Regions from separate parts of the Sutcliffiella cohnii genome, predicted to be linked through region 3. Evidence: riboswitches for the same ligand, from Rfam matches in the RefSeq annotation. Region 3 holds a riboswitch; each other region holds the start of a gene.
The links. Region 3 has a riboswitch for thiamine pyrophosphate ahead of tenA (thiaminase II). Riboswitches for the same ligand answer to the same signal wherever they lie in the genome.

Region 1: linked by a shared signal. The riboswitch ahead of tenA (thiaminase II) and the one ahead of tenA (thiaminase II) in region 3 are both predicted to bind thiamine pyrophosphate.
Region 2: linked by a shared signal. The riboswitch ahead of thiC (phosphomethylpyrimidine synthase ThiC) and the one ahead of tenA (thiaminase II) in region 3 are both predicted to bind thiamine pyrophosphate.

The regions. Positions count from the first base shown of each region.
Region 1 is NZ_CP018866.1:760,956-765,275, reverse strand. Features, by position in the region: gene BC6307_RS03680 (ABC transporter ATP-binding protein) at 1-1,375, opposite strand, end outside; gene BC6307_RS03675 (ECF transporter S component) at 1,430-2,011, opposite strand; gene tenA (thiaminase II) at 2,024-2,704, opposite strand; TPP riboswitch at 2,869-2,975, opposite strand; gene BC6307_RS03665 (efflux RND transporter permease subunit) at 3,300-4,320, opposite strand, start outside.
Region 2 is NZ_CP018866.1:4,259,245-4,263,564, reverse strand. Features, by position in the region: gene BC6307_RS25395 (DNA/RNA non-specific endonuclease) at 1-1,349, shown strand, start outside; gene BC6307_RS21310 (immunity protein YezG family protein) at 1,339-1,749, shown strand; TPP riboswitch at 2,116-2,230, shown strand; gene thiC (phosphomethylpyrimidine synthase ThiC) at 2,377-4,167, shown strand; gene BC6307_RS25610 (hypothetical protein) at 4,188-4,320, shown strand, end outside.
Region 3 is NZ_CP018866.1:1,144,091-1,148,410, forward strand. Features, by position in the region: gene BC6307_RS05570 (FAD-dependent monooxygenase) at 1-887, shown strand, start outside; gene tenA (thiaminase II) at 1,092-1,784, opposite strand; TPP riboswitch at 1,929-2,032, opposite strand; gene BC6307_RS05580 (phytoene desaturase family protein) at 2,236-3,486, shown strand; gene BC6307_RS05585 (RNA polymerase sigma-70 factor) at 3,492-4,320, shown strand, end outside.

The DNA of each region.
Region 1 (4,320 bases), 380 kb from region 3:
CTACTTCTCCACTCTCCACTACTAACACTTTATCTGCAAAATGCTCAACAATATGCTCATCATGTGTAACCATCACAACACATACCCCCTCTTCTTTGAGCTGTTGTAACCATTCAAGCATCGAAAAAGTATTTCGACTATCCTGGCCGAATGTAGGTTCATCTAAAAGGAGTACACTCGGACGATGTACAACCGCTGATGCCACACTTAGCCGTCTTTTTTGTCCAGTTGAAAGCTCGAAAGGGTGTTTTGTTCGTACATGTGTTAAATGAAAATTGTCGAGCAGTTTTTCTACTTTATTATTTCTCTCTACTTCCGATACACCTTTTCGCAATAGCGTATATCCGATTTCCTCTTCAACGGAATGCGTAACAAATTGAAATTCAGGGTTTTGAAAAACAAACGTCACTTCTTCTTCGTAATTTTCACCGAAATAATGAAGCTCACCATTCGTTTTTAAAAGCTTTCGAATCGCCTCTAATAGGGTACTTTTTCCTGCGCCATTTTTTCCGATAATCGTTGTCCATTGACCTTTATGGAACGTAACATCCTCCACTGAAATTTTACACTCTTTTCCTCTAAAACCCTGAAAATCGTGTAGAGATATAATCGATTCTCCCTTTTCTGGATTTTGGTTTAAATTAGTTGGATCAATCACTTCCTCCCAAACTCCGGGATACCAAATGCCATATTCTTTTAACTTTTCCTTGTATTGCGAGAAAACTTCTAAAGTAGCTCCGTCCGCTATGATTGTTCCTTTATCGTCAAAAACGACTACACGCTCTACCCAATCTAACAGATAGTTTAATTTATGCTCGACAATAATGACTGTCTTTTCTTCTCCTACCCGTTTAATTGTGTCCCACACTTCCTTTGTTCCTTCTGGGTCTAATAGCGCCGTTGGTTCATCTAAAAATAAAACATCTGGTTCCATTGCTAACACAGAAGCAATCGCTAGCCTTTGTTTCATTCCACCAGACAGTTCATTTATTTTCGTGTGGGGGTGTGGAAGCTCTAAGCCTACTTCGTTAAGTAAGTAATTTATTTTACAGTCCATTTTTTCTCTCGGTACCGCTAAATTTTCAAGTACAAATGCAAGTTCCTCGTCTACATAAGGCATGCAAAACTGAGAATCCGGGTCTTGGAACACATAGCCCCAAGACTCCGGTGTTATTATGTTATCCGCACGCATCGGTACTTCCATTACAGTCGGTATTAACCCAGAAATAACCTGTAATAGGGTTGATTTCCCACACCCTGAAGGACCGAGGAACAAAATTTTCTCGCCGTGTTTACAAGAAAAAGAGACATCGTGGAAAAGCATTTCATCCCCTGCATATTTTAGACGTAAATTTTCCACTTTAATTTGTGTCATGACTCTCTCCTTTTAATGCGCTTTAATTTAAACGTTTCAAAATCCCTCTTTTTGCTATTTACTCAAAGACTCATAATCTTCTTTACTAGCTGGTCTTAATAGTTTCGTTACCCCTGTTTTTTCTAATGCTTTCACTAATGCATACGCAACAAAGCCGGTGAAGAAAATGCCGCCTACAATGCGGAAAAATACTTTTAATGTCACACTCCACCATACTAAATCTAATAAATATCCTCGGAACAAATCTAATAAAAGTGACCCTACCGCTGAACTAGCTCCAGCAAGAGAAACGACTAATAGATCAAATCGTTTATAGCGAAAGGAGGCAAACACTGCTTCTGCAAATAATCCTTGTACGATTCCGTATACTAGTACGATTACACCGTATTCTGACCCCATTAATAGTTCACCAGATGCCGCTGCCACTTCTGCTAAAAATGCAACACCGGCTTTTCGAATAATTAAATACGCAACAGCAGCAGCAATGAACCACATACCGTATACTAACTCATCAATATGTAGTCCAAATGAGCTCATAACCCCACTCACTGGACCCCAAATTTTATATACAATCCCAAAAACGATGGAAATTAATATCGTTACTAATATATCTGTTAGCTTTAAATTTTTTTTCATTCTCGTAATCTCCTACTGCTTTACTTTCGCTTGAACTGGCCAACGTTCTAATGTGTAAGCCATTTGCCAAAACGAATATTCATATTGGCTACTCAACAGGAAATACTCTTTCATTCTTTCTTTTTCTCCCTCTGTTGCCTTTTCCGCTAATTCATCTAATCTATCAATTTGCTCTTCTACTAATTGACGGAACCAGTCCCCTCCGTAGGCGGCAATCCATTCTTGATAGATTGGTTCTTCAGGAGTTGAACCTTGTAACCTTTCACCAATTTCATAGTATAACCAGTAACACGGTAATAACGCTGCGATTACTTCTCCTAATCCACCAGTTAAAACTGCACGGTACATATGGGATGTGTATGCGTAAGCAGTTGGTGCTGGTTGGAAGTTTTTATGTTCTTCTTCCGAAATTCCTAGACGTTTTGAAAAATTTTCATGTAGTGACAGTTCAGCTTCATACGTTCCTTGTGCGTGTGCAGCAAGTCTAGCAGTTGTTTGAAGGTCAAATGCTTTCCCCCCTCCGTATGCTTGAACTTTTGCAAAGTGACTTAAATAATATGCATCTTGCATTACGTAATATTTAAAGCTTTCCAAGGAAAGTGTTCCATCAGCAATTCCTGTAACAAATGGATGTTGAAAGCTTGCCTCCCATATATGATCTGCTTCTTTTCTAATTATTTGTGAAAATTTCATCCTAATCATCCTCCTAGATACATTTTGTTGCTTCGGAATTAAATAGTGGGCCCTACTATTTTTTCCGAAAAAATAAAAAACCACCTTCTTCGCATGTGCGCAAAGAAGGTGGTTGATTAAACATAATGATATGTAGTTCATGCGTGGAAATAATTCATGCATGAAAATACAACCGTCCACTTCCCTACGCTGGTGTTAACCAGATCAGGTTCTAAGAGTCTTAGAGTCACACTCTAATCTCAGCCTTGTAAAGGCACCCCTAGTGGTCTTAATTATTAAATTTTTAAGGTGTTTTCTGATAATTATCATATCAGTTTATTTTAAAATGTCAAAAGGTTTTTTCTATATCTATATCGAAAATAGGTTAGCGTTTTAAGTCAGACCGTTCCTCTTCGCTGCAGGTACTCGCTTTCCGCGGGGAGGGAGTCGAGCCTCCTCGGCTTCGCCTGTGGGGTCTCGACCTTCCCTCTACATCCCGCTGGAGTCTCGCACCTTCCGCTCCGTTACACTCACGGTTCTAAACTTGTGTGAAAGGCGAACCTTATAAGATCCATCGGCCTTGGTGCAGTTTTTCAATAGGTTTACTTTTGCAATATTAAATATTTATTTCGCTGCTTTCATCTTTATTACTTCGGTTTTTTTTCTTAAACATTTTCTTTCCTACTTTCCCGACAGTAGAGAATAGTTTGCAAACGGCTGGGATGAGTAGGAGTGTGATAAAGGTTGCAAATAGTAGGCCTGATATGATAACGGTTGCCATTGGTGCTTGGTAGTTACCTGATGTTCCTGAAGCTAACGCTAAAGGTAACATTCCACCAGCTGTCGTTAATGTTGTCATAAAGATTGGTCGAATACGGTTTTTCCCGGCTTCTATTAAGGCATTTTCAATTTCCTCACCTTGATTACGAAGTTGGTTAGTCCGGTCGATTAATAAGATTGCATTATTCAATACAATTCCAATTAACATAATGATACCCATCGCTGACATGATACTTAGCTCTCTTTGGGTTAGAACTAAGCCTAAAATTACTCCAACTATCGTCATCGGTATGATTGACATGACAATAATAGGTTGGATTAAATGATTAAACTGCACAGCCATCACTAAATACACTAAGAAAATTGCTAACCCTAAGATCATCATCATTTCTACCATTAATTCCTGCTGCTGTTCTAAATCACCAGCTGCCGCAACCGTATATCCAACAGGTGTTTCAAATTTTTGAATGACATTTTGAACTTCTCTATTAATAGATCCTAAATCTTTTCCTTCCATGTCTGCAGAAATAGAAATATATCGCTCGCCATCTATATGAGTAATTGCATTCGGCATGTTTACACTTTTTAATTGAATAAACTCAGATAGTTTACTTGTTCCGTCGTTCGTTGGAATTTCCAGGTTCAATAAATCAGCTTTTCTGTTTATTCGCTCCTCCCATGTTACGATTAAGGGAAGCGTTTCGTTATTAACTGTAACCTCTCCGATTGGAAAATGCAGAAAAGCTTGCTCGATCATTTGTCTAATTTGAAAATTCGTTAGGCCTGCCTCTTCTATCGCGTTCTCGTTTAACTCTATTACTTCTTCAATAGATGTTCTTTCTGCGGAATGGGAGATT
Region 2 (4,320 bases), 1.8 Mb from region 3:
TTGTCATGAATTCTAGCAAACTATTACCGACTTCCTCTGTAGCAAATATTCAAGATAATCTCACAAGGGTCCGGGCGAGGTTGGACCATCGTATTCGAAGTAGACATAATATAGACGGTAGGCTGAGTAAAGTCATCCGAGAAATAGACGATATAGAAAGAAAAATGCGCAAGATAAAAAACTTCACACAACAATCGATGGAACGGTATAATCAAGTTGAAAGGGATTTAGCGAATCGTTCGTCTAGGTTTAACAGGCTACAATCTCCAAATTTAATGAAACGTGGCAAATGGTGGGAAAGTTATTTTTCAAGTGATAAAAAGACTAGGAATAGACTAATTAATCTTCTCTTTCCGTGGTTACAACTGACATTTCAACGGCATTTTGGTCTTCTTTATCCTATTGGGCCAGCTCTTTCCTTTAATAAATGGATTAACCCTAACAGTCCTCGAGAAGTTACCTTTTCCGATGTTGAAAAACAGGCGATTGTTGACTATTTAAAGAGAGTAGATAACGGCGAAGTATCCTCTAACATGGAACAGTACGCAGGCATGACCAGTAGTTATGAGGGATATATTGGAGAGAACAACATCTTTGGACAACCACTTGGAGGGAATGCACCTCAAAATGCAGAGACTATTTCTACCTATGCTGACTTCCTGCCCTTCTTTGGAAACCTCAAAGCAGCAAGTGAAGTCTATTTAGGATACGACCCACTGACCGGAAGAGAGTTAGAAGATTGGGAACGCGGGGTCGCAGCGGCTGCTATTCTCGGTGGCGGGGCTGCAAGGCTTGGCGGGAAAGTAGCCCCGAAGGTTGTTGATAAGGTTGGGGATTTGGGGAAGGGTGACCTTTCTAAAAAAGTGACTTATGGCGACCAATACACTAAAGTTGATGGTAAGAAAACATTGAAACCTAATATTGAGTATTCAACTAAAGAAGGTTACCATTATAAAACGGATAGTGAAGGAAGAATTACAAATGTGGAAGCGACGTTACAACTCGGGAAAGCAGACCGTAATAATTATGCACAAAGGACAGTTGGCAGAGAAGATAGATTACCAAATGATGATGGAGGACATTTAATAGCTAGTATTTTCAAGGGTTCAGGTGAAATTGATAACTTAGTACCAATGAATGCTGCGCTGAACAGGAAAGAATACAAAGTATTAGAGACTTCTTGGAAAAAAGCTTTACAAGCAGGTAAAGAAGTAACAGTTAAAGTGAAGCCAATTTACGAAGCGAATTCTTCTAGACCGACTGAGTTTAAAGTTAGCTATACAATAGATGGAAAAAAATACTCGGATAGATTAACTAATTATCTAGGAGGTAAGTTAGATGGAAACTAAAATAACAGAACAGATATATCAACAAGTTGCAAATACATTAGTAAATATAATTCCGGAAGAATGGAAAAAGATCTTTTTATATGCTGAATTTAGAGAAGGTTATAAAAAGGTGTTTTTTTACTATTACACACATTCTAGGTCAAAACCTGTATATAGCCTTGACATAACGGATTTATATAATATTTCAGAAGATAATTATGAAGAAATGGAAAATGAGCTATATAAATGTTTTGCTAGATTGTGGGAAGAATTTAGGAAACAAGAAGTAGAACAATGGACTAATTTAACTTTTATTTTAGATAGCACAGGAAAAATGAAAGTTAACTATGGATATGAGGACATTTCTGAGCTGAGCCCTGTCGAGAAACAAGATAAGTGGGAAGCAGAAAACTTAGTGTAATTAATAGTAGATTAATCAACTTAAAACTAAGCACTTGGGTGAAACAAGCGACTGGAAAGAAGTTCACATAGATAGGAAGTGGGACGAGGGGACAGGAAAGTCGTCCACACATTTTTTTTTTTTTTTTACAATACTGTTAACAAATGTGTGTATGATATTCCTGTCCCTTCGTTTCATTTGGTCCCACTGTTCTTAGGCTGCATGACCAAGGTAAACTATAATTTGTAATCTTTGTGAAAAGAGAATGGGTGAAATCACTCCATACGTACGGATTGTATTGAAAGAGTGGGAATATCAGTTGCGAATAACTTTCAAATTATTCTTTCATTTCTATAGCAGGTGAGGTATACTTAAATTAAACTGAATAGATTTAACTAGGGGAGTCCAATGAGTTGGGCTGAGAAAGAAACACGTTGAAGTTTCTTGACTCTTGGGACCTGATCTGGTTCATACCAGCGTGGGGAAGTTAATGGCGTCAATAAAGCACTACTTCTATATACATATTAGCCGGGTCCAACCATTAATTGGACACCGGCTTTTTTACGTACTTCATGAGCTCTTCTAAAGCTTTTCCACTTGTTGTGTTCTAGATCCTGTCCCTATTATCGAAAAAGGGAGAGATTGATCATGTCATTAACAACATCTTCATTAAACAAGCAAAGTATTTCCATCATGTCTAACTTTAATGGTAGTAAAAAGGTATATGTGGAGGGATCTAGACCCGATATCAAAGTTCCGATGCGTGAAATTGAGTTAAGTCCGACAACCGGTTCATTTGGGGAAGAAGATAATCCCCCTGTGCGCGTGTATGATACCAGCGGACCTTATACAGACCCTAATTATTCTATTGACATAACAAAAGGTCTGCCAGCCCTGCGAAGTTCTTGGATTCAAGAACGTGGCGATGTAGAGGAATACAAAGGGCGTGATATCAAGCCGCAGGATAATGGGTATAGAGATGAGAACGATCCTCGGACCACTCAAAATATGTTTCCAGGTTTAAAGCGGAAGCCACTACGGGCACAAAAAGGGAAAAATGTAACACAACTTCATTATGCAAAAAAAGGTATGATCACACCTGAGATGGAGTTTATTGCAATAAGAGAAAATATGGATCCTGAATTTGTACGGGATGAAGTGGCCAGGGGACGCGCGATTATTCCAGCAAATATCAACCATCCCGAGATTGAACCTATGATCATAGGGCGAAATTTCCATGTGAAAATCAACGCCAATATTGGTAACTCAGCTGTTACTTCTTCCATTGAGAATGAAGTTGAAAAAATGACATGGGCTACACGCTGGGGTGCTGATAATATTATGGACTTATCAACAGGAAAACATATTCACACAACTAGGGAATGGATTATTCGAAATTCACCTGTTCCTGTCGGGACTGTCCCAATCTATCAAGCTCTTGAAAAGGTAAATGGTGTTGCGGAAGATTTAACATGGGAGATCTACCGTGATACTTTAATTGAACAAGCCGAACAAGGTGTCGATTATTTCACTATTCACGCGGGTGTTCTGCTTCGCTACGTTCCATTAACAGCAAAGCGGGTAACAGGAATTGTATCCCGTGGTGGATCGATTATGGCTCAATGGTGCCTATATCATCATCAGGAAAACTTTTTATATACACATTTTGAGGAAATCTGCGAAATTATGAAAGCTTATGATATATCCTTCTCGTTGGGTGATGGGCTACGTCCTGGCTCAATTGCAGATGCGAATGATGAAGCACAGTTTGCTGAATTAGAAACGCTTGGAGAACTGACAAAGATTGCTTGGAAGCACGATGTACAAGTGATGGTTGAAGGACCCGGGCACGTACCCATGCACCTGATTAAAGAGAATATGGATAAGCAACTAGAAGTATGTCAAGAAGCTCCATTCTATACTCTTGGGCCTTTAACAACTGATATTGCTCCTGGGTATGATCATATTACTTCTGCGATTGGCGCTGCAATGATTGGTTGGTATGGAACGGCCATGCTTTGTTATGTGACGCCAAAAGAACATTTGGGGCTACCAAATAAGGAGGATGTTCGTGTAGGAGTTGTTACCTATAAAATTGCTGCCCATGCTGCTGATTTGGCCAAGGGGCATCCTGGTGCACAAAAACGAGATGATGCTTTATCAAAAGCACGGTTTGAATTCCGGTGGAGGGATCAGTTTAATTTATCACTAGACCCTGAACGGGCATTGGAGTATCATGATGAAACATTACCTGCAGAAGGGGCAAAAACTGCTCACTTTTGCTCAATGTGTGGACCTAAATTTTGTAGTATGAGAATTTCACAGGATATCCGAAATTATGCGAAGGAAAATAAGTTAGATACGAATGAAGCAATCGAGGTAGGAATGAAGGAAAAGGCTGAGCAGTTTAGGCTTTTAGGTGGCAACATCTATCAATGACTGTCTAGGGAGGGGTAAGGGTGGAGGTTAAAAAAATTGAGGAAGAAATAAGGGACATGGGGACAGGAAACTCGTCTACACAGAAAATGGAAATTGATAATAACCCGAAAGGGCGATTACTCATGAATTCTCACAAAGAAAACCATGTGAATT
Region 3 (4,320 bases):
AGGCACAGAGATATGGGAGTTATAGCTATTTAATATACCGTCCCAGCTTACAAAAAGTATTACATGCGGCATTATATGAGAATACAGTGAATCTTAAAAAAAGATTAGTACATATAGAACAGCGTGATTCAAAAGTAAGTGTAGGCTTTGAAGATGGCGAAGTAGTTAAAGATAATTTAGTCATTGGTGCTGATGGGATACACTCCGAAGTTAGAAAAAGGGTAATTGGTCCAAGCCCTTTACGTTATTCTGGTTTTACAGCTATTAGAGGAATTTCTGTCTATGAGGATGCACGTTTCCCTATGGAACTAGGTGGAGGTTTCGAAGCATGGGGCCATGGAAAAAGGTTCGGGTTCTCCCATTTAGGAAAAGGAAGAATCTTTTGGTTTGCAGCTATAAATAGTGAAAGTGGCACTATTATTAATTCCCCTCATCCAAAGAAAATCGCTTTAGATCATTTTAGCGGCTGGTGGGAGCCAGTTACTAACATGATCGAAGCAACAGAAGAATCGAATATAATTGTTCATGAAATTTTTGATAGAAAACCGATGAACACGTGGAGTAACGGAAAGATTACACTGCTCGGTGATGCTGCCCATCCGATGCTACCAAATTTAGGACAAGGTGGGGCGCAAGCGATGGAAGATGCATTAGTGCTCTCTCGCTGTCTTGACGATTACCCGAATGAAGTTGAGAAAGCATTAAAACAGTATGAAGAAATAAGATACGGCCGAACTGCTAAAGTCGTAAAAGGTTCTAGAGCAATGGGAAGAATGATGCAACTCGAAAATCCAATTGCAATTTTTATTAGAAATCAACTGTTACGGAACAGTCCAGACTCTCTTAAAATGAAACGGTTAGAATGGCTTCTAGGACACGAAGTATAGGAGCTAGTAATTTGTGATAGAAGTAATAAAGTATGCCCATAATATGAAACCGTCAGAGCATCATCTTCATATAAAGAAGAAGCTGAGTTAATGAGATATAAAGATATGGGTTAGGTATATAGTTACATAAGCTTCTTAAATCAATTTTAAAAAAGCGTTGTGGATATTAATCCAAAACGCTTTTTTAATATCTACAAAGATGATCTATATAACTTGAATAGATTTAATTGGCACAGGCCATGTTTCTTGTGTATATGCCATTGTCCAAAATTGATGCTCTAACTGTGTGCTCGTAATAAAGTGGTCACGCATGCGTTTTTTTTCGTATTCACTAGCTTTGGCCGCACAAGCATCTATTTTATCCATAAATGTTTGTGTGATGGTGCTAACTTCCTTGTCACCATAAAATGTAATCCATTCGTAGAAAGGGTGAGTTGGTGTCGGTTTTACTTCCTTTATCAGCTTTCTACCAATTTCCCAATACGTCCAGGGACAAGGTGCTAGTGCAGCAAGTGTTTCGCCAAGTGTACCGTTTGTAGCAGCCTCCATCATATGGCGTGTGTAATGATGGGCGGTTGGAGCAAGTGGAGCTTTTTGTAAATCCTCGTACCGAACACCTGCAACCTTACAAAAGTTATTGTGCGGATGTATTTCTGCATTTAAGACAAACCCTATTTGCTCCTGGAAAAACGTCATATCTTCTCTGTCTGTACATTTAGAAACCGCAAGACCATAAATACGGCAAAATGTCGTTAAGTATTCATAATCTTGTTGTACGTAATGAATGAGTGCTTCTTTCGGTACATTTCCTTCTCCAATTCCTTTTACAAAAGGATGTTCAAAAATTGCTTCAAAGATTGGGTCTGCTTCCTGTCTTAACTGTTTTGAAAATGTCATGTAGTATTCCTCCTCCAAATTAATATAAGAAGAACACCCACATTCACCCATGGAAGACAATGCGAAAGGGGGTACGCATGAGCTCTTTTTACAACATAAAAAAGCTCCTCTTCCATGGAAAAGAGAAGCATGAGCATACGAAACGTACTCGATGCACCACTTTCCTCCGCTGGTATAAACCAGATCAGGTTCAAAGGGTCCGACGCGTAAAGCGACGTCTCAGCCTATTGGCTCCCCTAGTGGATATCCTATTCCATATACTACATGAATTTAGACATTATTCAATATACAATTGGAAAAATAGTTAATTTTTACTAAAATGTATCGTGATGCTATGTTTTTAATTGTTACTATAGAAATAAGTAGTAAACAAAAAAAGAAAATTAATCTCAAATCTGTCACAAAATAAATCAGTTAATCGTCTTGTTTGTAAAATAGGAGGATGATAACAATGAAGAATACAGAAAGAAATTGTGTTGTAATTGGTGGAGGGATTGCTGGACTTACTGCTTCTATTTATTTAGCACGTGCAGGATTATCCGTTACATTAATCGAAAAAACTAAAACAATAGGTGGTCGGGCAAAAACAGAAGTGATGGATGGTAGTTATGTCAATCTCGGACCACATGCCTTATATTCAAAAGGAAAAAGTTTAGAAATATTAGCGGAATTAGGCATCTCTCCAAAAGGAAATAGCCCTGCCATCGGGGGAAAGGTGTTTTACAATGATTCACCGTATAACCTTCCCGCCAACCCTTTCTCTGTATTAACTAGTGATTTATTTAGTTGGAGAGGGAAAATGGAATTACTCCGCTTTTTTATACTTTTACAAACAAAAAAATTAAAGAGCAACCGAGAGATCTCCGTTGACCAATGGCTTCATGAAAATATAAAGGATGAACGTGTTCAGAAATTTATTCTCATGCTTATACGTTTATCTTCTTACTGTAACGACCCTGATAGGCTTCGTGCCGAAGTTGCATTTAAGCAGCTGCAATTAGGAAAAGCCATTTATGTTCATAACGGTTGGCAGTCAATTATAGAGGAGTTAAAAGAGAAAGCGGAAAAATTAGGTGTCATTATTCAAGCGGGAGCCTCCGTTCAACAAATAAAAGGGAAATTTCCACAGTTTGAAGTGAAATTAAGTAACAATAAATCAATCTTCACACCATATATTTTATCAACAGCAAGCCCAAATGAGTTGAGGAAATTCCTTCAGGGCTATGAAATAGATGCAATCAATGAACTTATACCAGTCCGGGCAGCATGTCTGGATATAGTGCTAAACAAAACACCGAATCCTACAGTATCATTCGCCTTGAGCATGGACCAACCACTCTATTTTTCTAATCATTCCAACGTCGCAACATTAAGTGACAATCAAAGCCACTCCGTCATACACGTAATGAAATATTTGAGCATTAATGAACCTAGAACGGATTTAAAACAGGAGCTCGAACAGTTTCTTAGTCGAGTTCAACCAGGCTGGGAAAAACATGTTATATCAAAACGTTACCTACCGAACATAACAGTAACTAATAGCATGATGAAAAAACAAAAAAATGAAATGGAGCAGATTCCAGGGTTATTTATTGCCGGAGATTGGGTTGGCGCAGAGGGAATGTTAGTTGACAGTTCTTTTTTTAGTGCAAAGCAAGCGGCCATGAGCATTATTGAATTAAATGAAAAAATGGGAGTGTAGCGAGGATGGAAATGGAGGAAGCATATACGCAGTATAAACCGCTACTTTTATCCATATCTTATCAGATGGCAGGAAGTATGACGGAAGCGGAAGATATCGTTCATGATATTTTTATAGATTTTCATAAGATTGATAAGAACAATATTAAAGATTATAAATCGTATTTGTGTAAAATGGCCACTAATCGAACGATTGACCATCTAAAATCCGCGAGTAAAAGAAGAGAACATTATATCGGACCGTGGCTCCCTGAACCGTTAAATACAGATCAAGATCCGCTGCATTCTATCGAACAACATGACCAACTCTCCTACGCGCTCCTAACACTACTAGAAAAACTTAACCCGGTTGAACGTGCAGTATTTGTATTAAGAGAGGTATTTTCTTTTTCCTATGATGAGATGGAGAGTTTCATAGGAAAAGAGGCGGCAAACTGTCGGAAAATATTGAGTAGAGCGAAGAAAAAGCTGCATTTTCATGAATCTAAAAAAAAGAATAATGTAGGTAGGGATGAAGAAGAAAAACTAATTAATCAATTCGTTTCTGCCGTAACGACTGGAAATACAGACGAACTATTTCAACTACTGAAAGAGGACGCAATTTTATACAGCGATGGTGGCGGCAAAGTTACCGCAGCAATATTTCCGATTGTTTCAAGTAAACGAATCGCTCGATTTATATTTGGCTTATTACAAAAATACAGTGATGATACGTCGTTATCCATACAAATGACACTAATCAATGGCCAGCCAGGACTTTTTATCAGTAGTGACCGAGAACCGAGCAGTGCCGTCTGTTTTGAGATTACAGATCAAAAGGTAACGCAAATATTTG